DNA from 4 places in the Pantoea sp. X-Soil-ISGK-355 genome. Region 3 is predicted to be linked to each of the others. Evidence: predicted binding sites of a transcription regulator. Region 3 holds the regulator's gene; each other region holds the start of a gene.

Region 1 (5,890 bases), 3.4 Mb from region 3:
CCTGATCGGGATGCATGCGGATTGATTCGGCCAGATAGCGATAGCTCTCTGCATCCTGCGCCACCAGCTGTCCGATGCGCGGCAGAATGTGGAACGAGTAGGCGTCATACGCTTTGCTCAGCGGATCCAGAACAGGCTTAGAGAACTCCAGCACCAGCAGGCGTCCGCCCGGCTTAAGGACACGGAACATGGAGGCCAGCGCCTTCTCTTTTTCCGTAACGTTGCGCAGACCAAAGGAGATAGTGATGCAGTCGAAATAGTTATCAGGGAAAGGCAGAGCTTCTGCGTTGGCCTGGACGTAACTTACGTTGCCCACCACGCCCTGATTGCGCAGTTTCTCGCGGCCCATCTTCAGCATGGAGCTGTTGATATCCGCCAGGACAACCTGACCGGTTTCGCCCACCAGGCGAGAGAATTTGGCGGTGAGATCGCCGGTACCCCCCGCCAGATCTAACACGCGCTGACCGCGACGTACGCCGCTGCTGTCAATGGTAAAACGCTTCCAGATACGATGGACGCCAAACGACATCAAATCGTTCATCAGGTCATATTTTGCTGCTACGGAGTGAAATACATCCGCGACTTTGTCAGCTTTTTCGCTTTTGGCGACCGTCTGAAAGCCAAAATGGGTAGTTTCCTGCTGTGATTCATCTGCCATCGGTTTTACCTGCTCCACAAACAATACTTCCCGAAGTGTATCAGAGTCACGGAAGTCAGGCACGCTGCGCCCATACTATTCGTGGAGGCGCCTCACACGCCTCTCACTCTCATCCGCATCCCTGTCGTCATCTGCATCGTCAGCGGCCCGGTTTTCCGGCATGGCCCGTTCGGCCAGCTGAGGATTAATGGGTCGTTTGATCTCAACGCCCAGCGCACGAAATCCTTCCGTCTGCGCAATCAGGTTGCCGCGCCCTTCTGCCAGCTTTTTCATCGCCTCGCGATAGCTGTTCTGCGCCTTATCCAGGCTGTGACCAATGCCGCTCATGTCATCGACAAACAGTCGCATCTTGTCATAGAGGCGCGTAGCCCGGTCAGCAATACGCTGCGCATTACGGCTCTGATGCTCATAGCGCCAGAGATTGTTAATAGTACGCAGCGCCACCAGCAGCGTGGTGGGACTGACCAGCATAATGTTCTGCTGCAGCGCCTCGCCAATCAGCTCAGGCTGGCGGTCAATCGCCAGCAAAAAGGCCGGCTCGACCGGAATGAACATCAACACATAATCCAGCGACCGTAAACCGGGCAATTGTTGATAATCTTTTCGTCCCAGCAGGCGAATGTGCGCCCGCATGGCGCTGACATGCTCCTGGATCGCCTGCTCACGTTCGATCTCATCATCCGCATTGAAGTAGCGTTCATAGGCCACCAGCGTCATTTTGGCGTCCACCACGACATCTTTGCCCTGCGGCAGACGCACAATGACATCCGGTTGCATCCGGCCCTGCTGTTCTGACTGGATGCTGACCTGAGTTTCATATTCGTAGCCTTCACGCAGCCCGGAGGCCTCCAGTACACGGCTCAGCACCACTTCACCCCAGTTACCCTGGATTTTATTGTCGCCCTTGAGCGCTTTGGTCAGGTTAAGCGCCTCCTGTGCCATCTGCGCATTCAGCTGCTGTAACTGCCGGATTTCATGAGTCAGGGTGTGCCGTTCACGCGCTTCTGCCCCAAAGCTTTCATGCACCTGACGGCGAAAGCCATCCAGCTGTTCACGCAGCGGGCCAATCAGCCCGTCCAGACTCTGACGGTTCTGTTCATCGACACGACGGCCGCTGTTTTCGAAAATACGGTTGGCGAGGTTTTCAAACTGGGCGCTGAGGCGTTGTTCGCTGTTGGTCAGCAGGCGCTGTTTCTCTTCAGCCGCGAAACGTGTCTCTTCAAGGCGGATGGTCACTTCGCGCAGCTCCGCTTCCTGTGCGCTGTTAACCTCCAGCTGATTGCGCAGTTCACGATTAAGCTGTTCGCTTTCATTGCGCCAGTAATCGAGCTGTTGCAGGCGCTCATTGGCCCCGCTCAGCGCGCCATGAAGCTGACGCAGTTCCTGCTCACGCTGCTGCGTCTGCTGCTGAAGCTGTTCGATCTGCTGCTGCTGGCGCTGTTGCGCCTCTTCCTGCAGACGGCGCTCGGTCTGAAAACTGGCGACCTGATGGCCGGCACGTAACTGTGCCAGCATCCAGCCAATCCCCAACCCGGCAAGCGCCAGACAGGCGCTGATAATGATGTGCTGATCCATGATTTCCCCGCGACTCAGGCTGCTGAGGAAAAAGGTAGAGTCGCACTGTATGAATGTCCAGATAAATTTACCGGCATTCAGCGCCTTACAGGGCCGCTACCGTCAGCTTTCCAGCCTGCCACTCATCAATCAGGAAGAATGGCATCGGCAAAAGCCACTCGCCGTTTTTGACCTGCGCCAGATAATGCCAGGTTGTCTCGCCAGAAGTGATCGCGACGCGCTGTCTGCTCCCTTCAGGAGCGCTGGATTTACCGGTCATACTGGCAAAGCCGGCATTGCTGCCTACGTGGAAATGCGGCGTCTGCCAGCGCACGGGCGCATGATCAGGCCACGCCTGGGCCTGATGAAAGTTGAACAGTTCATCATGGCTCAGGAGGCTTTCACGCACTGTGGGCCATAACGCCACTTTGAGGAAATATTGATCGGTGAAGCGCTGGCTGCCCTGATACTGTGCAATGAAATCACGCATCGCCTGCTCCACATTCCGGAAAACACCGTGACAGCCGCCCCACATCCCTGCCAGCAGCAGTTCGGTATGGGAGAAGTAGTCACGCATATGGTGGAACCAGTAAGGCGATGCCAGCCAGGCGTTAACCGCCGCCGCTTCGCGCTCTGAAAGCAGCGAGTCGGCATCGCGCACGATAAAACGCTTCACGTCAGGATCGTCGAGCACCAGAAAACGCCACAGGGTCGGAAACAGGGTTTTCTCGTGGGACATATCGATCAGCTGGACGTGCGGCTGGTCAAGGCGCTGCCAGACATGCTGCGGCACGCTGTCATCGAGATAGATGCGGCAGACCCAGCCGGGATAGAGTTCAGGCGCCACTTCAACGTTTTTGATTAAGGTTTCACAGTAGCGCGGCTGATCGCCATACAGGCAGAAGGCGATGACATTCTGATGTGGCTGGCTGAGATCGACAGGCTCAGGTTGCGGAGCAGGAAACGCGGCACGCTGTCCCTGACTGAAACGCGCATCAGAGCGCATTAGCGATGTCAGACCAAAACGTGCCACCTCTTCCTTTTTACCCAGCCAGCCGCACACTTCGGTTAAGCCATCCAGCCAGGTTTCAGAGGCGGTAGCCTGCACAGCGGGCGGTGACTGATAAATCTTCTGGTAGATTTTGTACGATTTATTGTACTGACCCAGACGCAGCAGGCAGAGCGCGTAGTCGCTCAGCACCTGCATCTGATTGGGCATGGAGCGCAGGACTTCTTCGCAGCACTGAGCAGCCAGCGCGTGGTTACCCTGCTGCATGGCGGCGCGAAAACGTTCGGCGCTGCGTTCCAGACGGGCATTGATTGCCGCAGGATTAGCGCCAGGGACAGGACGTCGGACAGGAATCGTATTGCGCATAAACACTCTCAGGTTTCACTGATGTTACGCGCCGTTAACTACCGGCAACAGGTTTTGAGTCTGGACAAAAAACCTGTTGCCCGACGCGGTCATTATAATAAACGACGCGCCGCTTCGACCACAATCTTCACTGCGTCACTTTCTGTCTGCTTCATGGTGACCGCATCCGGAATCTCTTTCTGAGTACGGTTCACAATCACGCCCGCGACCATTCCGGCCCGCAGACCCTGGCTGGCGCACATGGTTAACAGCGTTGCAGATTCCATCTCATAGTTAAGCACGCCCATCTCCTGCCACTCTTTCATCGATCCTTTGAAACGACTGACGACACGGCCTGAAACAGTGTCGTAGCGCTCCTGGCCCGGATAGAAGGTGTCAGAAGAGGCGGTGATGCCAATGTGGGCTTTCGCGCCACAGGCTTCAGCGGCGGCAACCAGTGCGGTGGTGCAGGCGAAGTCAGCGACAGCCGGGAATTCCATCGGGGCAAAATGCAGGCTTGCTCCGTCCAGGCGAACGGACGCGGTGGTCACCAGCACATCGCCGACGTTAATGTGTGGCTGGATAGCACCTGTGGTACCGACTCGCAGGAAGGTACGCACGCCAAGCTGCGCCAGCTCTTCGACCGCAATCGATGTAGAAGGACCGCCGATGCCCGTTGAGCAGACAATGACCGGCTTGCCATCAAGTTTAGCCAGCCAGGAGGTAAATTCACGGTGTGAGGCGAGATGCGTGGCATCTTCCATCAGTCCGGCAATTTTCTTCACACGCTCCGGGTCACCCGGCACAATCGCCAGGGTCGCGCCCTGCAGATCGGCTTTTGTCAGGCCAAGATGGAAAACGTCAGACTGTGTCATTTTCAGACTCCTGTTAAGGGAAGGTAGCGCGCCACTCTACGCCAGCACGCCCGATAAATATGTGACAAAATTCACTTAAGAAAATGAAAGTTACATTTCCCGGAATATAAAATGTGATTTTAATCACATAATTACGTCTTATTCATCCGGATAGCCCTCAGCGAGGCTGTGTCAGGGTCGGCGCAATGTTAAAGAGGTGGATGATTTTATTCGCTGTTGATTGTGTTAACCGACACCTGGACGCAGACGCTTTACGGCCAGGCTATAGTTACGTGATTGCGTAAATGCTTGCACGGAGAGAATAATGAAACCCAGTGACAATATGGCACAAAAACCGGCGACGGGCGGCTTTGCCCCTGCCGTGCAGCCCACCGCCTCTACCACCATTATTACCGAAAGCCCGGCCATTCACTCAGGTGAAACCTCAGTGCCCAGCCAGGGCGAAAACATGCCGGCATTTTTTGCAAAACCGCACTCAGCGGAAGGCCCATTGCCTGTGGTGCTGGTGGTGCAGGAGATCTTTGGTGTCCATGAGCACATCCGGGACATCTGCCGCCGTCTGGCGCTGGAAGGCTATCTGGCGATTGCGCCTGAGCTCTATTTCCGCGAAGGCGACCCGACTGAGTATAACGATATCCCGACGCTGTTCAGCGAGCTGGTCAGCAAAGTGCCTGACACCCAGGTGCTGGCCGATCTCGATCATGCCGCTAACTGGGCGGCACGCAACGGCGGCGATATCCGTCGCATGGGCATCACCGGTTTTTGCTGGGGTGGCCGCATCAGCTGGCTCTACGCCGCGCATAACCCACAGCTACGCGCCGCGGTTGCCTGGTATGGGCGACTGACCGGCGAGCGCACGCTGAAGCAGCAGAAGCATCCTATTGATATTGCGATCGACCTGAATGCGCCAGTATTAGGTTTGTATGGTGGCCAGGATGAGGGTATCCCGCTGGAGAGCGTCGAGCAGATGCGTCAGGCACTCCATGCCGCCAATGCAACCGCCGAGATCATCGTCTATCCCGAAGCGGGCCATGCCTTTAATGCTGACTATCGTGCAAGCTATCATGCTGAATCAGCCAATGATGGCTGGCAGCGGATGCTGGCCTGGTTCAGGCAGTATGGCGTGGCATCAAAATAAATAAACAGGGGCGCTTCGGCGCCCCTGTTTATTGCCATCCGGTCCCATTCCTACGCCGTCTCACCACGCAATTTCTTTGCCGCCGTCACCATATTGGCCAGCGCCTGACGTGTTTCCGTCCAGCCACGCGTTTTCAGACCGCAGTCCGGGTTTACCCATAGACGCGCTTCCGGAATCCGTTTCGCCGCCTTCAGCAACAGCGCCTCTATCCACGCCACGCTGGGGACATTAGGCGAGTGAATGTCATAGACGCCGGGGCCGATTTCATTCGGGTAGTCGAAGTGTTCGAACGACTCCAGTAAGTCCATGTC
Region 2 (5,890 bases), 1.5 Mb from region 3:
ACCTGAACCGAAGCCTAAGCCTAAGCCTAAACCAAAGCCGGAACACAAACGGGAGCAGCCAAAACGCGAGGTGAAGCCGCGTCAGGAGAGCAAACCGAAGGCCGACCCGTTTAAGCAGGAAGCCCCGGCGACGCAAAACAAACCGACCACGGCGCCAAAATCTACACCGTCACCTGGCTCATCGGCCTCAACTGGCCCTAAGGCACTGAGCGTGAGTAAGCCTGGCTATCCTCAGCGTGCTTTTGCATTGCGGGTAGAAGGACGTGTAAGGGTGAAGTTTGATGTGGACAGCGACGGACGGGTAGATAACATCCAGATTCTCTCTGCTGAACCGCGCAATATGTTTGAGCGGGGCGTTAAGCAGGCGATGAAAACCTGGCGCTATGAGAAAGGAAAGCCAGGACAGGGTCTTACCATGAATATCGTGTTTAAAATTAATGGTGGTGCCAGCATTGAATAAGGTACCGGGTCAGGCAGACGCCGCCTGACCCGTCACTTATCCAGCAGGCTGCTGATTGGCGCGACCGGCTGGCAGAGGACGGGAATTGCCCGCATTGTCGACCGCCACATAAATAAACACCGCTTCCGTCGCAATGTAAGTTTGTCCAATCGGCTCAGACGACACTTTTTTGATCCACACTTCCACATTAATCGTCATGGAACTGTTGCCGGTACGAAGACAGCTCGCATGGCAGCTCACCACATCGCCCACCGCGACGGGCTTCATAAATGACATGCCGTCGACGCGAACCGTCACCACGCGTCCTTCAGCGATCTCTTTCGCCAGGATAGCGCCACCCATATCCATCTGTGACATCAGCCAGCCACCAAAAATATCGCCGTTGGCGTTGGTGTCTGCTGGCATGGCGAGCGTACGCAGCACCATTTCGCCTTTCGGCAATTTATGTTTTTCGCCCATTGCTTCCACTTCTATGCAGGTGAATGCTAAAAAAATGCCCGGCGGACCGGGCAGATGATTATTTTTGTTCCTGCTGCGGCATCTGTCGCCAGATGTAAAGCCCGCTGAGCAGGGTAAACAGTAAGGTCAGACCGGAGAGACCGAACACTTTAAAGTTAACCCAAAACGCCTGAGATAACCAAAAGGCGACATAGATGTTTACCAGGCCGCAGATGAAGAAGAATAGCGCCCAGGCAACGTTGAGCCGACGCCAGACCGCATCGGGCAGGTGTAACTCTTTGCCCAGCATGCGCTGAATCAGCGTCTGCTCCATAAACCACTGGCTGTAGAGCAGGGCGGCGGCAAACAGGCTGTAGATCACCGTGACTTTCCACTTAATGAACTCATCGTTGTGGAACACCAGCGTCAGGGTGCCAAAAACCGCCACCAGCACAAAGGTGAAAATCGTCATCTTTTCCAGCTTGCGATAGAGCACCCAGCTGACAACCAGCGCCAGGCCGGTGGCCACGATCAGCGCGCCCGAGGCGACAAAAATGTCATACAGCTTATAGAAGATGAAAAAGACCACCAGGGGGAGAAAGTCGAGTAGCTGCTTCATAGTTTTTCCATTCAGAGTTGGCTGCGAATGTGCCCGAAGGCACACCGCCAATCAACGTAACAGCATATAGAGCCGATAAAGATAGATAATCAACATCGCTGAAACCACATTGCCAGCCGCGGTAAAAATCACCGACGAGACATTGAGGGGTAATACCGTCAGCGATGAGAAGAAAAGCATCACAATGACTTTAGCCAGCAGCCAGAGCAAAATCGCCGGGGCGATCAGCCTGACATTCTTCCACGCCATCCGCATACTGGCGCGCATGGCGGCAAAGACACCCATCTTCTCACTCGCCACCATCACCGGCGCCAGCGACAGCAGGATCGTCAGCAGAATGCCTGGCACGACCAGCACCATAAAGCCCAGCTGCGCGACCAGCGTCATCAGGAAGGTGAGCAGCAGCAGCTTTGGCAGCAGCGGTGCTGAGGCACCAATGGCCCGCAACGCACTGACACGCTGGCCGGAAGAGACCATCGGGATCAGATAGAGCATACCGCCAAGCAGCAGGGTATTCCCCATCAGCGCGGCAAAAGTGCTGGCCGCTGAGGCGCGCAGCAGTACCTGTTGCTGTTCCGGTGACATATTCTGCACCATCTCAAATAACGAACTGGCGCTGTCATCGCCCTGCTGCAGGATGGCCATCTGATCGGCACCAGGCGTCAGCACATGCACCAGCATGACGGTGACAAACGCGGCCAGCAGCGACATCAACAGCACCGTAGCCAGTTGATGGCGCGCGAAATTTCCTGTGTCACGGTATAACGAGCTTGCCGTGATAGACATGTACACTCCTTGGAGGAACCGGGTTAATTAACCCGGCGATTGTACATGTTCTGGCAGCTCCGGGGCACCCGGCAGGGCATAACTTTCTGTAATATGAGGTAAAGAGGGCGCAAAAAGGGCAGGAAGGCCATAACGCGCGCGGGCGCGATCGCAGGCTTCATTATGGATATCTGCTTCACCCGACATTGAAAACTCCCGACAGGGCGTCGGACGTTGTTCATAAATGCCGCAGGAAACGCAGCCGCCAATGTCGCCCTGCAGGGCGACGCAGCGGGGCGCACGATCGTTGGTACCCCGCATGTTGCGCATTAACAGGCCTAAAGGCTCCGTTAATTCAGTGGGAACCAGACCGCCCGCATCATCGGCTTCAGCCCAGTAAAATGAGACGCGGAAATGGGCGCAGCAGGCGCCACAGCTGACACAAGGGTTAGAGAGCTCACTCATTTGATCACCCGCCCCTCCCAGGGCATCGAACCAAAATCAACAATGAAGATAAGCAACATAGGGCCGGCGAAATTATTCAGCAAGCGGAATTTGCATGCTGCTGACAGCGCCGAAATTGATCTAAATCAATTCATTGTTTTTTAAGCAATTTATCTCAGGGGTACTGAGTGCAATTTTCTGTAAATCGCGTTAAATAATTGCCAGCAAAAAAAGCGATTCCGTTCGCGACATTAACATTAAGCAAAGGAGTGATAATGAAACTGGCAAAATGCGCGATGCTGCTGGCCCTGGCCCTGCCTCAACTGGCGATGGCCCACGAAGCAGGCGACTTCTTTATGCGTGCCGGCAGCGCTACCGTCCGGCCGACTGAGGGTTCCGATAATGTGTTAGGAATGGGCGAGTTCAGCGCCACTAATGACACACAACTCGGCCTGACCTTCACGTACATGGCAACAGACAATATTGGTGTTGAGTTACTGGCCGCCACGCCTTTCCGTCACAAAGTCGGTCTTGGCCCGACGGGTACGCTGGCTACCGTTCGCCAGTTACCGCCGACGCTGATGGCGCAGTACTATTTCTTTGACAGCAAAAGCAAAGCGCGCCCTTACGTTGGCGTGGGGATCAACTACACCACCTTTTATGATGCCGATTTCAACCAGACGGGCCGCGATGCGGGCCTGACCGATCTCAGCGTGAAGGACTCCTGGGGTGTGGCGGGTCAGGTCGGTCTGGATTATCAGATTAACCGTGACTGGATGCTGAATGCATCAGTGTGGTACATGGATATTGATACGGAAGTGAAGTTTAAAGCAGGAGGCGAGCAGCAGAATATCAATATGCGCATCGATCCCTGGGTCTTCTTCTTCGGAGCGGGTTACCGTTTCTGATGAGAAAAAGGCCGCTGAATCAGCGGCCTTTTTTTCTGTTACGACGTTATTTGATCTGCATATTGTTGACGACTGACTTCACGCCCGGCACGCTACGCGTAACCTGAACGGCACGATTCGCCATCTGTGGTGATGAAACAAAACCGCTCAGCTGAACTTTACCCTTGAAGGTTTCTACGTTGATTTCAGTCGATTTCAGCGAGTCATCTTTCAGCAGTTCACCTTTTACTTTTGTGGTCACCACGGTGTCATCAATATAGCCACCGGTTCCCTCTTTGGTTGCGGTTGGCGCACAGGCGCTCAGTGTCAGCGCAACCACGCCCGCCAGTACAGCACCTGTCAGCAGTTTAACGAATTTCATTGCTTTCTCTCCCTGTCACAAAATGGATGCGACGTTACCGTAACGGCGCATTGTCATTGTGGTGCAGATTTTGCAAAAAGGGCAAATAGCGGAATGAAAAAAAAGGAAACAAATCATGCCTTATCGCGCGATAAGGCATGATGGCAGGATTAACGGCTGGCGGCCTTGAGGCGGCTGACAAAATTCTTCAGTTCACTCAGCATGACCTCAGGCTCTGCATGGTGTTTTTCAATGATTCTGACAATCGCAGATCCGGAGATAGCACCCGCTGCACCGGCAGCGATCGCTTCTTTCACCTGTTCCGGTTCTGAAATACCAAAGCCCTGCAGCGGCGGCGCGGCGTGGTATTCACGCAGCTTGTCGATCAGGTGCTGCAACGGCAGGCTGGCACGGTTTTCAGCACCGGTCACACCCGCGCGTGACAGCAGGTAGGTGTAACCCCGTCCGTGTGACGCGATCTCGCGCAGCAGCTCATCGCTGGCGTTAGGCGGACAGATAAAGATAGGTGCTATGCCATGACGCAGCGCCGCCTGACGGAAGGGTGCAGACTCTTCAACCGGCACATCCGCAACCAGCACCGAATCCACACCGGCTTCAGCACAACGGGCATAGAACGCATCCACGCCGTTGGTGAAAACCAGGTTAGCGTACATCAGCAAGCCAATCGGCAGATCCGGGTATTTACGGCGGATAGTCGCCAGCATTTCAAAACACTGGCTGGTGTTGGTACCCGCCGCAAAGGCGCGCAGCGTGGCGTTCTGAATGGTCGGGCCATCTGCCAGCGGATCGGAGAAGGGAATACCCAGCTCCAGTGCATCCGCGCCACCTTCCACCAGCGCGTCAATCACGCGCAGTGAAAGCTCCGGAGAGGGATCGCCCAGCGTAACGAAAGGAACGAAAGCGCCTTCGTTATTCGCTGACAGCCGTGTAAACAGTTGATTGTAACGTTCCATCAGATTTCTCCCTGCGCTGTCAGAATGTCATGAACGGTGAAAATATCTTTGTCGCCGCGGCCAGAGAGGTTGACCACGATCAACTGCTCTTTTTCTGGTTCAGCGTGAATCATCTTCAGGGCATGCGCCAGAGCATGAGAAGACTCCAGCGCCGGAATAATCCCTTCCGCACGGCACAGCTGTTTAAAGGCGTCCATCGCTTCATTATCGGTAATGGAGACATACTCCGCGCGACCAATGCTGTTCAGATGCGCATGCTGCGGACCCACTGACGGGAAGTCGAGGCCGGCAGAGATTGAATAAGACTCCTCAATCTGGCCATCGTGGGTCTGCATCATCGGCGATTTCATACCGAAGTAGATGCCGACGCGACCATGTTTGAGCGGTGCGCCATGCTCGCCGGTTTCAATGCCGTGACCCGCGGGCTCCACGCCGATCAGCTTCACGCTGGTCTCATCGATGAAGTCGGCAAACATCCCGATGGCATTTGAACCGCCGCCTACGCAGGCGAGGATCGCGTCAGGCAGGCGGCCTTCTCTTTCCAGAATCTGCTTTTTGGTCTCTTCACCAATCATGCGCTGGAACTCACGCACGATAGTCGGGAAGGGATGGGGACCCGCCGCGGTGCCGAGCATATAGTGTGAAGTCTCATAGCTGCCAGACCAGTCACGCAGCGCTTCGTTACAGGCATCTTTCAGCGTGGCGGAGCCGCTGTGAACCGGGATCACTTCTGCACCCATCAGACGCATACGAAACACGTTAGGAGACTGACGTTCGACATCTTTCGCACCCATATAGATGCGGCACTTCATGCCCAGCAGCGCACAGGCCAGCGCGGAAGCGACGCCGTGCTGACCGGCACCGGTCTCGGCAATGATTTCGTTTTTGCCCATACGTTTAGCTAACAATGCCTGACCCAGCACCTGGTTGGTCTTATGCGCG
Region 3 (5,890 bases):
GTGACCGTAAAGCCAATCATCGACCAGCCATAGAACTGGCGGGTAAAGCGATAGCTGATAAAGGTTATCGCCAGCATGATCAGCAGCACCAGTGACTCCGGTACCGCGAGCCGCAGCGTAGCGGCCGCGATGACCAGGCCGGCAAAGGTGCCCAGCGCCCGGTGCTGGATACGGACGCGGGTGGCGCTGTAGCCGTTCTGGCTGACGAACATAATGGTCATCAGGATCCAGTAGGGTTTAGGGATGTTGAAGAACAGCGCCAGCGCGCTGCCCAGCATCAGCATCACCGCAAAGCGACCCGCCGTGCGCAGCGACGACGAGCGAAACGAGAGATAACTGCGCAGCGCCGGTAACAGCGGCAGGCGGCGCTGGCGGTCTGCCATCAGATCGCGCTGGTAAAGCGGTTTCTGGGTGCGTAGCACCCGCGCAATGCGGTTGAAGTGATAAAGGCAGAAGTTACCCACCGGATTATCGGGATGCTGATGGGCAATTTTCTCCAGTGCGCCGAGCTGTTTATCCATCGCAAAGCGGTCGGGTAACTGGTGATAAAGAATGTTATCTGCCAGCACCCGCAGCCGGGCCGAGATGGTTTTGGCATTCCAGCGGATCACCGCTTCAGCATGGCTTTGCTCCACCAGCTTCTGGACTTCTTCCGGCCGATGCAGGCTGACCGAGATATGCTCCTGCAGATCGAGGGCCACCTGGAAAGCGCGCGTCAGCCTTTTATGGCTGTGATCGCGGCTTGCCGACAGCATATGCATCTGCTGATAACAGGTGTTAATCAGATCGACCACTTTCTGCTGACGGGCCAGCAGTGGCGGCAGCGCCTTTTCCGGATCGGTCAGCTGCGTCAGCAGGGTGTATTTCGCGTCGCAGTAGTTAGCCAGCTCGCGGTAGATCAGGCTCAGGCTTTCGCGCATTGGCTGCTCTTTCCACAGCCAGAACCAGAACCAGTTAAACAGCCCGTACCACAGCGTGCCGCCGATATAGAGCAGCGGGGTGACATAGATGGGCATGCGGCCAATCAGGCTCAGGGTAAAGATGGCGGCAATCAGGGTGCCGGGCAGCAGACGGCCATGCAGCGGGCTGATCTCACCCGTGACGCCGAGCAGCAAAGGCATAGCGAAGAGGATCAGCGGCAGTGGAATCGCATGCAGGGTGAGCCACTGGATCAGAAAGCTGCCGAGGGCAAACAGGCTACCGCCCACAATCAGACGTTTGAAAAAGCGTTTATGCGGCGTATCGAGACCGGCGATATTGCAGCAGGCGGGCACTAATGAGAACAGCAGACCTTTTTGCAGGTCGCCAGCCAGCCAGCCCAGCGCCACCGGCAGACAGAGCACCAGCGTTTGCCGCAAGGCATAATTGACTTCAGGATGGTAAATGATTCGACGCCACATCGGCCCAACACAAACAATAACGGCGTGATGTTGCCATCACGCCGTGGATGACAGGAATTAGCGGGTGCCGTAAACGACGATGGTTTTGCCGTGTGCGGAGATCAGGTTCTGATCTTCCAGCATCTTCAAAATACGGCCCACGGTTTCACGTGAACAACCCACAATCTGACCAATTTCCTGACGAGTGATTTTAATTTGCATGCCGTCGGGATGCGTCATGGCATCTGGCTGCTTCGCCAGGTTAAGCAGAGTCTGTGCAATGCGGCCGGTAACGTCGAGGAAAGCGAGGTTACCCACTTTTTCAGACGTCACCTGCAGGCGACGCGCCATCTGCGATGAGAGTCGCATCAGGATATCGGGGTTAACCTGGATCAACTGACGGAATTTCTTGTAAGAAATCTCCGCCACTTCGCACGCGCTTTTCGCACGTACCCAGGCGCTGCGTTCCTGACCTTCTTCGAACAGGCCAAGCTCACCAATAAAATCGCCCTGATTCAGGTAGGAAAGAATCATCTCTTTGCCTTCTTCATCTTTAATCAGAACCGCGACGGAACCTTTCACGATGTAGTAAAGCGTTTCTGCTTTTTCACCTTGGTGAATCAGCGTACTTTTGGATGGATACTTGTGAATATGGCAATGGGACAGGAACCATTCGAGTGTAGGGTCTGTTTGCGGTTTGCCGAGAACCATTCGCTATTATCCTCTGTTGTAATCGTGCCCAAAATACAGGGGGCAGTTTTCCCTGTCAGGCGGTGAAAGCTTCAAGCGTTTCCTTTTCAGGAAATTATTCGGGCCGCATCAGGCGCAGTGCGCATCATTCTTCCCGGCTTCGCCATCGGGTGACGAAAAATATTTTCAGCACTGTTTGTAGCACAGCTTTTGCCGACTGTCTTCTGTTGTCTCGCTTCAGCTACAGGCGGATTTCTCTGGATTGCTGTTTACCAGGCGAAAGCGTACTCTGGCGACAAAACAGCGTATTCCGGAGCAAAAATCATGCAGGCAAGAGTGAAATGGGTAGAAGGGCTGACATTCCTTGGAGAATCCTCATCCGGCCATCAGATACTGATGGATGGCAATTCAGGTGATAAAGCGCCCAGCCCAATGGAAATGGTGCTGATGGCGGCAGGTGGATGCAGCGCGATTGACGTGGTATCAATTCTGCAAAAAGGCCGCAACGATGTGGCTGATTGTGAAGTAAAACTGACCTCAGAACGTCGTGAAGAGGCGCCGCGAATCTTTACGCACATCAACCTGCATTTTATCGTGAGTGGCAAAGCGCTCCAGGATAAAGCGGTCTCACGCGCGGTCGATCTTTCGGCTGAAAAATATTGCTCGGTGGCCATCATGCTGGGTAAAGGCGTCAACATTACGCATAGCTATGAAGTGATCGAACTTTAGTAGCCGCAGGGGTTATTGCAGACCTGCTAACTTCACTTCCAGTATCTGATGCAGGTTGCTTTAAGACTGTGCCTGGTCCGGAAATCCGCTTTGAGATTGTGCCTGCGTTGTGAACAGGGTCAGAGCGGTTTGTGTCGGTCCGCTGTCAGATTGTGCCTGCATAGGGAATCCGCGTTGATACTGTGCCTGCGCTGGGAACCGGGTCAGATCGGAAAGTCGCTTAAGCCAATCCCTGGCCGCTCGTCCCGCGCCGTCCCTGGCGCGGGACGCTTTCCTTTTCTGACCCGGTTCCCTGCGTGTTAAGCATTTTCGCTGCTGTCAGATTGATCCTGCATTGGCATTAGTCTGGAAAGGCCCTTTTGACCTCTTACTCTATCCGCTTACCTTCCATCAGCCGCTTCACCAGCGGACCCATGATCAACTCCATCGCCAGACCCATTTTGCCGCCGGGCACCACCAGCGTATTGATGTGCGAGATAAACGAGCCCTGCAGCATTGCCAGCAGGTAGGGGAAGTCGATATCTTCCAGCGCCTGAAAGTGGATCACCACAAAACTCTCATCCAGTGACGGAATGGCGCGGGCTGCGAACGGGTTGGAGGTATCGATGGTTGGAACGCGCTGAAAGTTGATATGGGTGCGTGAAAACTGCGGTGTGATGTAGTTGATGTAATCTTCCATTGAGCGCACCACGGAATCCATTACGGCTTCACGTGAATGACCGCGCTCGCCAGTGTCGCGTACCAGCTTCTGAATCCACTCCAGGTTAACAATCGGTACCACGCCCACCAGCAGATCGACCTGTTCCGCCACGTTGTGCTGCGCTGTCACCACACCGCCATGCAATCCTTCATAAAAAAGAATATCGGTGTTCTGCGGTAGCGGCTGCCAGGGTGTAAAAGTGCCGGGCACCTGATTCCACGGCACCGCCTCATCGTAAGTGTGCAGATATTTACGCGACTGCCCCTCCCCGCTGAGACCATACTCTTTAAAGCTCTGCTCCAGCAGGCCAAAGTCATTGGCTTCCGGGCCAAAGTAGCTGACATGACGTCCCAGATCGCGTGCCTTACGAATCGCCATATCCATTTCAGGGCGGGTAAAGCGGTGAAAACTGTCACCTTCCAGCTCCGCCGCATGCAGGTCAAGCTGCTGAAAAATTTTGCGGAACGCCAGGCTGGTGGTGGTGGTTCCTGCGCCGCTGGAACCGGTCACCGCGATAATGGGATGACGTGCAGACATAGAAAAGCTCCCTGTGAGGTCGGACGATGAGCATTGTTATCATGAAAGGGTGCCGGGTGCATCAGCCACGAAATTCTTTACGCGGCATGATATTGACCGATTCATGCAGTTCCGACCACACCAGCACCACTTCACCGGTTTCCAGCTGGCGTCGCACATCAGCCACCTTGTCCAGCAGGCTACGTTCATGCTCGCCATAGTCAGTGCCTTCACGCAGCACAAAGGTTTCAATCAGATTTTCAAGGGTCTCAGGAGAGACCTGTTGCCAGGGAATAATCACGAGATCAGGTATCCAGAAAAGGGGCGATCCACTGCGGGATGCGCTGTTCCAGCCACATTTCGGGCTGGCGTAACGTCCCGCCGACGAAACCGACGTGGCCGCCGTGTGGTGTCAGTTGATAAGTAATAGTGGCAGATAATTGGCTGCTGTGCGGAATCACCTCATCACTCATAAAGGGATCGTCTTTGGCGTGGATGATTAGCAGCGGTTTCTCTGCGCGTTTGAGCCAGGGCATGGCGCTGGCCCGATGATAGTAATCGGCCGCATCGACAAAACCGTGGGCGCGGGCGGTAATCGCATCATCAAAATCGCGCAGTCGCCGCAGCGCTTTTAACTGCGCCAGATTGACCGGCAGCGTATCCGGCCAGGCGTGCAGTTTGCGGCGGGCATTTTTCTTCAGCTGCGCCAGCAAATAGTATTGATAGAAGCGTGAAAAGCCATGTTCCAGTTTTACGCTACATGGCTCCAGCAGCAGTGGGGCGGAGACAATGACGCCTGCCTCCACTTCGGCAGCTGCGCCCTGCTGGCCCAGCAGGCAGCCCAGCATATTGCCGCCTAGCGAAAAACCGACGGCCACGGTCGGCACCTGGCCCCAGCGGGTACGCAGCCAGTGCAGAAAAAAGCGGGCATCTTCCGTTTCGCCGGAATGATAGATGCGATTGAGCCGGTTGGGTTTGCCGCTGCAGCCGCGAAAATGCATCACTACCGCCAGCCAGCCGCGCGCGCGGCAGATCGCCATCAGGCCATGAATATAGGGGCTGTGAAAGCTGCCCTCCAGCCCATGAAACAGCACGACGCGCGGCTTATTCTGCGCCTGTTGGGGATCTTCGCTCCAGGCGAGATCGACAAAATCGCCATCCGGCAGATCGAGTCGCTGCCAGTAAGGCGCGAACGTGACACGGCGACGCAGCAGGCGCGGCAGCATTGTCTGCAGGTGGGCGTTACGCAGGCTGTCAGGCGGCGTGAACTGCTCGTTTTCCGGTCCGGTAAATTTCATGTGGTAAAAGCTTGTCTGTTCCATATCTCACTGTTAGCTTCGATAAGTTTTTTCTTGCAGGGGTAAGGAGTACCCGATTGTCATGGAACTCAGTCTTTTTTTATCAATGTTGGGCTTTCTTTGGGTCGCGGCGATTACGCCCGGGCCTAATAATATGTTACTCACCGCCTCAGGCGCTAATTTTGGCTTTATGCGCACCATTCCGCTGATGATCGGCATCATGATTGGTATGCAGGTGATGCTGCTGATGGTGGCCTTTGGCGTAGGCGGTCTGATCCTGCTTTATCCTTCGTTGCACCTGGTGCTGAAAATCGCCGGTAGCCTCTATCTGCTCTGGCTGGCATGGAAAATCGCTACCGCCAGTTATGAAAAGCTGGAAACTGACCAGGCGCCGGATGCGCCGATGCCGTTCTGGCAGGGTGGGCTGCTGCAGCTGATCAATCCAAAGGCCTGGCTGATGGCACTGGGCGCGGTCGCCAGCTTCAGTCTGGCCGGTGATGCGTATCGCCATTCGGTGATGGCGATAAGCGTCGGTATGTTTCTGGTTAATCTCGTCTCGGGCGTGATCTGGATGGGAT
Region 4 (5,890 bases), 340 kb from region 3:
ACATCCACACAGCGTTTGGTGAGGCGGAACTGCAGTCACTGGCAGATAAGCTGGGAACCGACGTGAAGGGCGCCGCAGGCACGCTGGCGGTTATTCTGCCGCAGCTGATCGATAAGATGTCACCTCAGGGGCACATGGATGAAGCATCGCTGCACGAGAACAAACTCGATTTAGGTTCGATGGTGGATCAGATATTCAAGCGTTAGGTCAGTGATGTTGACCTGATACGCCTTACAGGCGCATGCACCGTACATGCGCCTGACGTCTCTATTACTTCGCGTCAGCGGCAATACGCTCACGGATGTGCCCGGCGCGCGCTTCAGAAGCAGGGTGCGAGTCAAACATCGAACTCTGACGTCCCTGTTCCAGTTTCGCCAGTTTCTCAAAGCTGGTCACCAGGCCTTCCGGATTGATATTGCGCTTCTTCATCAAATCGTAGGAGTAGTCATCCGCCTGCGATTCCTGCGTCTGTGAGAACTGTGCATTTACCAGTTTTTCACCCATTTCACCCAGCTGCGACTGAGACAGTGAACCGATCACGCCGCCCACGGAGGCCGCTGCCGTGCGGGCTGCGGTCGTGGCATACGCCAGCTGCATTGCCTTGCGCGTATGACCTAACGCCACGTGACCCATCTCATGGCCCAGGACGCCTTCCACTTCATTATCGGTCATCATATCCATCAGGCCGCTGTAAACGCGGATACAGCCGTTTGCCATTGCCCAGGCGTTGACATCTTTGGTCTGATAAACCTTGTAGTTCGCCGGAACGCCGTTGATGTTGTCGCCCAGCGCGGCGGCGATCTTGTTCAGGCGCTGCTGATACTCACTGCCTGCAGGCGCAACCTGATTATCTTTGTCCATCTGCTCACAGGATTTATCACTGAGCTGCTTAACCTGATCGTCGCTCAGGGAATAAGCCTGATACGCCTGCGCGCCCGACTTCATCAGCGCATTATTGTCTAAACCCTGACAGCCACTGAGTAGCGTTGCCAGCCCAAGCGCTAACACCATTTTTTTGATTTTCATGCTGTATCCCATTCATAACAAGGTAAGAAAAACAAACACCTGAAACTCAGACAGGTGAATAAACGATTTGGTTATAGCGTGCCAGTCTGCACTTTGCTAGCAGAGTTGGCTGGAAAAGCCATACGAAGCGGCTGCATTTAGCGTTTTACAGCATGTACTTTTGCCCCGTTTCTCATGTACATTGATGGGCAACTTTTTCCTTGTTTTGCCCGGTAACTCATTAATAACAATCAGTTAAGGTGCGAAGCATTAATCCGACCTGGAGTAGAAAATGCCCTCTCGTAAAGAGCTTGCCAACGCCATTCGTGCGTTAAGTATGGATGCAGTACAGAAAGCGAAATCGGGACATCCGGGTGCCCCAATGGGCATGGCGGACATCGCTGAAGTACTCTGGCGCGGCTACCTGAACCACAACCCAACCAACCCGCTGTGGGCCGACCGCGACCGTTTCGTCCTCTCTAACGGCCACGGCTCCATGCTGATCTACAGCCTGCTGCACCTGACCGGCTACGATCTGCCACTGAGTGAACTGGAAAACTTCCGCCAGCTGCACTCAAAAACTCCAGGTCATCCGGAATATGGCTACACCGTGGGCGTTGAAACCACTACCGGCCCGCTGGGGCAGGGCATCGCAAACGCAGTCGGCTTCGCCATTGCAGAGCGCACGCTGGCCGCACAGTTCAACCGTCCGGGTCATGACATCGTAGACCACAACACCTATGTCTTCATGGGTGATGGCTGCATGATGGAAGGTATCTCGCACGAAGTCTGCTCGCTGGCGGGTACGCTGAAGCTGGGCAAACTGGTTGCGTTCTATGATGACAACGGCATCTCTATCGACGGTCACATTGATGGCTGGTTCACCGATGACACCGCGAAGCGCTTTGAAGCGTACGGCTGGCACGTGGTGCGGGGCGTTGATGGTCACGATGCGGATGCAATTGCTAAAGCGATCGACGAAGCGAAAAGCGTCAGCGACAAGCCTTCACTGCTGATGTGCAAAACCGTTATCGGCTTTGGTTCACCCAACAAAGCAGGTACACATGATTCACACGGCGCACCGCTGGGTGATGATGAAGTGGCTCTGACCCGCAAACAGCTGGGCTGGAACCACGCACCATTCGTTATTCCTTCTGACATCTACGCTGAGTGGGACGCGAAAGAAGCGGGCCAGGCGAAAGAATCTGCATGGGATAAGAAATTCGCTGCGTATGCGCAGGCACATCCTGAACTGGCTGCCGAGTTTAAACGTCGCGTCAGCAACGAACTGCCCGCTAACTGGCAGGAAGAGTCACAGAAGTTCGTTGAGCAGCTGCAGGCGAACCCGGCGAAGATCGCCAGCCGTAAAGCCTCACAGAACGCTATCGAAGCTTTCGGTAAAATTCTGCCGGAATACCTGGGCGGCTCAGCCGACCTAGCACCGAGCAACCTGACTATCTGGTCTGGCTCCAAGCCAATCAACGAAGATGCAGCGGGTAACTACATCCATTACGGCGTGCGCGAGTTCGGTATGACCGCTATCGCTAATGGCCTGGCGCTGCATGGCGGCTTCCTGCCGTACACCGCGACCTTCCTGATGTTCGTTGAATATGCGCGTAATGCAGCGCGTATGGCGGCACTGATGAAGATCCGTCAGATCATGGTCTACACCCACGACTCTATCGGTCTGGGCGAAGACGGTCCGACGCATCAGCCGGTTGAGCAGATGGCGAGCCTGCGTACCACACCAAACATGAGCCTGTGGCGTCCCTGTGACCAGGTTGAATCTGCCGTGGCGTGGAAATATGCCATTGAGCGTAAAGATGGCCCGACGGCACTGATTTTCTCTCGTCAGAACCTGGCGCAGCAGGAACGTGATGCTGCGCAGCTGGCTAACGTGGCACGTGGCGGTTATGTGCTGAAAGATTGCGACGGCACACCTGAGCTGATCCTGATCGCCACCGGTTCAGAAGTTGAACTGGCTGTCGGTGCATGGGACAAACTCACCAGCGAAGGCCGCAAAGTGCGCGTGGTCTCTATGCCGTCAACGGATGCTTTCGACAAGCAGAGCGATGAATACCGCGAATCTGTACTGCCGAAAGCGATCAGCGCGCGCGTCGCTATCGAAGCGGGCATTGCGGATTACTGGTTCAAATACACTGGCCTGAACGGCGCTATCGTGGGTATGACCAGCTTCGGCGAATCTGCACCTGCGGATCAGCTGTTTGAACTGTTTGGCTTCACCGTTGACAACGTGGTCGCGAAAGCGAAGGCGCTGCTGGCGTAAAAACCGCCCGGGCGGGTCTGTTCCCGTCTGGCAGCGAAATAAGAGGGACGAAATTTTCATCCCTCTTATTTATTATTCCTCCAGTAATAACTGACAATGGCTCGAATTTGTGACGCAGATCCAAATTTAAGCAGTCGGATTGATCACAATCATTCCTGTTATTCCTTCCTTCTATTATTGTGGCTGAACCGTTTCAGTTGCCGTGCAGACCGCCCTGATTTCGGACAATGCCGGGTAAGAATCTCCTGTACAAAATGCAGTGAAACGCTCAGGCTAACGGCACGTTTTTTTCAGTCTGACGTGGCAGGAGAGAAATGACGGTACGGGTAGCGATAAATGGTTTTGGCCGGATTGGACGCAACGTCCTGCGCGCGCTCTATGAAACGGGCCGACGCGCAGAGATCACTGTGGTCGCCATTAACGAGCTGGCAGAAGCCACCGGTATGGCACACCTGCTGAAATACGATACCAGCCATGGCCGTTTTGCTTTCGATGTCCGTCAGGAGCGCGATGTGATGTGGGTGGGGGGGGATACCCTGCGTATTTTGCACCGTGCAGACATTACCGATTTGCCCTGGCGTGAACTCGACGTGGATGTGGTGCTGGACTGCACCGGCGTCTATGGCTCGCGGGCTGATGGCGAAGCGCATCTGCAGGCGGGCGCTAAAAAAGTGCTGTTCTCTCATCCCGGTGGCAACGATCTCGACGCCACGGTGGTGTATGGCGTTAACCAGCAGGCACTGACCGCCAGCGACCGCATCGTTTCCAACGCCTCCTGTACGACGAACTGCATTATTCCGGTGATTAAGCTGCTGGATGATGCGTTTGGAATCGAATCCGGTACCGTCACTACGATCCACTCGGCGATGCACGATCAGCAGGTGATCGACGCCTATCACAGCGATCTGCGCCGCACACGCGCAGCCAGTCAGTCGATCATTCCAGTGGATACACGTCTGGCGGCCGGCATTACCCGTATTTTTCCGAAATTCAACGATCGCTTTGAGGCAATAGCCGTTCGCGTCCCGACGATTAACGTGACGGCCATTGATCTCAGCGTTTCTGTGCATAACGCGGTGACAGCGTGTGATGTTAACACCCTGTTGCGGAGCGCGGCAGAAGGGGCATTTCGTGGTATAGTTGACTATACGGAATTACCGTTAGTCTCAGTAGATTTTAACCATGATCCGCACAGTGCCATTGTGGATGGAACACAAACGCGGGTCAGCGGTCAACACCTTATCAAGACCCTGGTCTGGTGTGACAACGAATGGGGCTTTGCTAACCGAATGCTCGACACGACGTTAGCGATGGCCGCAAGCGGTTTCAGGTAAGACGCGGTTTGCGTCTGGCAAAACTTATGAGAATCAACGAGAGGGTTCACCATGTCTGTAATTAAGATGACCGATCTGGATCTGGCTGGCAAACGCGTTCTGATCCGTGCCGATCTGAACGTACCAGTTAAAGAAGGTAAAGTGACGTCTGATGCACGTATCCGTGCTTCTCTGCCAACCATTGAAGCGGCGTTGAAACAGGGCGCGAAAGTAATGGTTACCTCCCACCTGGGTCGTCCGACCGAAGGTGAGTACAACGAAGAGTTCTCGCTGCTGCCGGTAGTTAACTACCTGAAAGAGAAGCTGAGCGGCACCAATGTGACCCTGGCAAAAGATTACCTCGATGGTGTTGAAGTCGGCGCTGGCGAACTGGTGGTGCTGGAAAACGTTCGCTTTAACAAAGGCGAAAAGAAAGACGACGAAGCGCTGTCTAAAAAATATGCTGCGCTGTGCGACGTATTTGTGATGGACGCCTTTGGTACTGCGCACCGTGCGCAGGCGTCTACCCACGGCGTCGGCAAATTTGCCCCTATCGCCTGTGCTGGCCCGCTGCTCTCTGCGGAACTGGAAGCGCTGGGTAAAGTCATGAGCAACCCGGAGCGTCCGCTGGTGGCTGTCGTTGGCGGTTCTAAAGTCTCTACCAAATTTGACGTGCTGCAGTCTCTGGTCAAAATCGCGGACACCGTGATTGTGGGCGGCGGCATCGCGAACACCTTCGTCGCTATCGACAACAAAGTCGGTAAATCACTCTATGAACCCGACTTCGTTGAAGCAGCCAAAGGCCTGCGTGATCAGCACGGCATCCCGGTTCCGACTGACTCACGCGTCGGCACAGAATTCTCTGAAACTGCGCCAGCGACCGTGAAAAAGGTTTCGGAAGTGGCGGATAACGAAGAGATTATGGACTTCGGTGACGAAACTGCACAGGCAATGGCTGCTATCCTGAAGGATGCTAAAACCATTCTGTGGAACGGCCCGGTGGGCGTATTTGAGTTCCCTAACTTCCGTAAAGGCACCGAGATCGTGGCTAACGCCATTGCAGACAGCGATGCCTTCTCTGTTGCTGGCGGCGGCGATACCTTAGCGGCTATCGACCTGTTCGGCATTGAAGACAAAATTTCCTACATCTCTACCGGCGGCGGCGCGTTCCTTGAGTTCGTGGAAGGCAAAAAACTGCCTGCAGTTGCTATGCTGGAAGAGCGTGCTAAGCAGTAATCCTTTGGGGGCGATGCCCGTGGCATCGCCTGAAGTCTTGCCCGTCTGG

The links. Region 3 encodes CRP, which controls carbon source genes, mostly activating them, when cyclic AMP is high. Its sites were predicted from a motif close to ATGTGANNNNNNTCACAT; they were not measured.
Region 1: a site for CRP is predicted at 4,553-4,570, ahead of udp (uridine phosphorylase). Genes of this name have one in related genera too.
Region 2: a site for CRP is predicted at 2,861-2,878, ahead of ompW (outer membrane protein OmpW). Genes of this name have one in related genera too.
Region 4: a site for CRP is predicted at 3,400-3,417, ahead of epd (erythrose-4-phosphate dehydrogenase). Genes of this name have one in related genera too.

What each region holds. Positions count from the first base shown of each region.
Region 1 covers NZ_AP035971.1:223,533-229,422, reverse strand. Annotated here, with positions in the region: gene ubiE (bifunctional demethylmenaquinone methyltransferase/2-methoxy-6-polyprenyl-1,4-benzoquinol methylase UbiE) at 1-658, opposite strand, end outside; gene rmuC (DNA recombination protein RmuC) at 734-2,233, opposite strand; gene AC6I8J_RS00960 (tetratricopeptide repeat protein) at 2,319-3,587, opposite strand; gene udp (uridine phosphorylase) at 3,680-4,441, opposite strand; gene AC6I8J_RS00950 (dienelactone hydrolase family protein) at 4,746-5,579, shown strand; gene metE (5-methyltetrahydropteroyltriglutamate--homocysteine S-methyltransferase) at 5,630-5,890, opposite strand, start outside.
Region 2 covers NZ_AP035971.1:2,193,207-2,199,096, reverse strand. Annotated here, with positions in the region: gene tonB (TonB system transport protein TonB) at 1-460, shown strand, start outside; gene yciA (acyl-CoA thioester hydrolase YciA) at 497-919, opposite strand; gene AC6I8J_RS10160 (septation protein A) at 978-1,517, opposite strand; gene AC6I8J_RS10155 (YciC family protein) at 1,569-2,303, opposite strand; gene AC6I8J_RS10150 (YkgJ family cysteine cluster protein) at 2,331-2,747, opposite strand; gene ompW (outer membrane protein OmpW) at 3,002-3,634, shown strand; gene AC6I8J_RS10140 (BON domain-containing protein) at 3,681-3,995, opposite strand; gene trpA (tryptophan synthase subunit alpha) at 4,145-4,948, opposite strand; gene trpB (tryptophan synthase subunit beta) at 4,948-5,890, opposite strand, start outside.
Region 3 covers NZ_AP035971.1:3,671,880-3,677,769, reverse strand. Annotated here, with positions in the region: gene AC6I8J_RS16965 (YccS/YhfK family putative transporter) at 1-1,400, opposite strand, end outside; gene crp (cAMP-activated global transcriptional regulator CRP) at 1,458-2,090, opposite strand; gene AC6I8J_RS16955 (OsmC family protein) at 2,394-2,798, shown strand; gene AC6I8J_RS16950 (phosphoribulokinase) at 3,166-4,035, opposite strand; gene AC6I8J_RS16945 (YheU family protein) at 4,097-4,315, opposite strand; gene AC6I8J_RS16940 (hydrolase) at 4,320-5,336, opposite strand; gene AC6I8J_RS16935 (LysE family translocator) at 5,395-5,890, shown strand, end outside.
Region 4 covers NZ_AP035971.1:3,335,939-3,341,828, reverse strand. Annotated here, with positions in the region: gene AC6I8J_RS15300 (YidB family protein) at 1-206, shown strand, start outside; gene loiP (metalloprotease LoiP) at 271-1,026, opposite strand; gene tkt (transketolase) at 1,298-3,292, shown strand; gene epd (erythrose-4-phosphate dehydrogenase) at 3,607-4,626, shown strand; gene pgk (phosphoglycerate kinase) at 4,678-5,841, shown strand.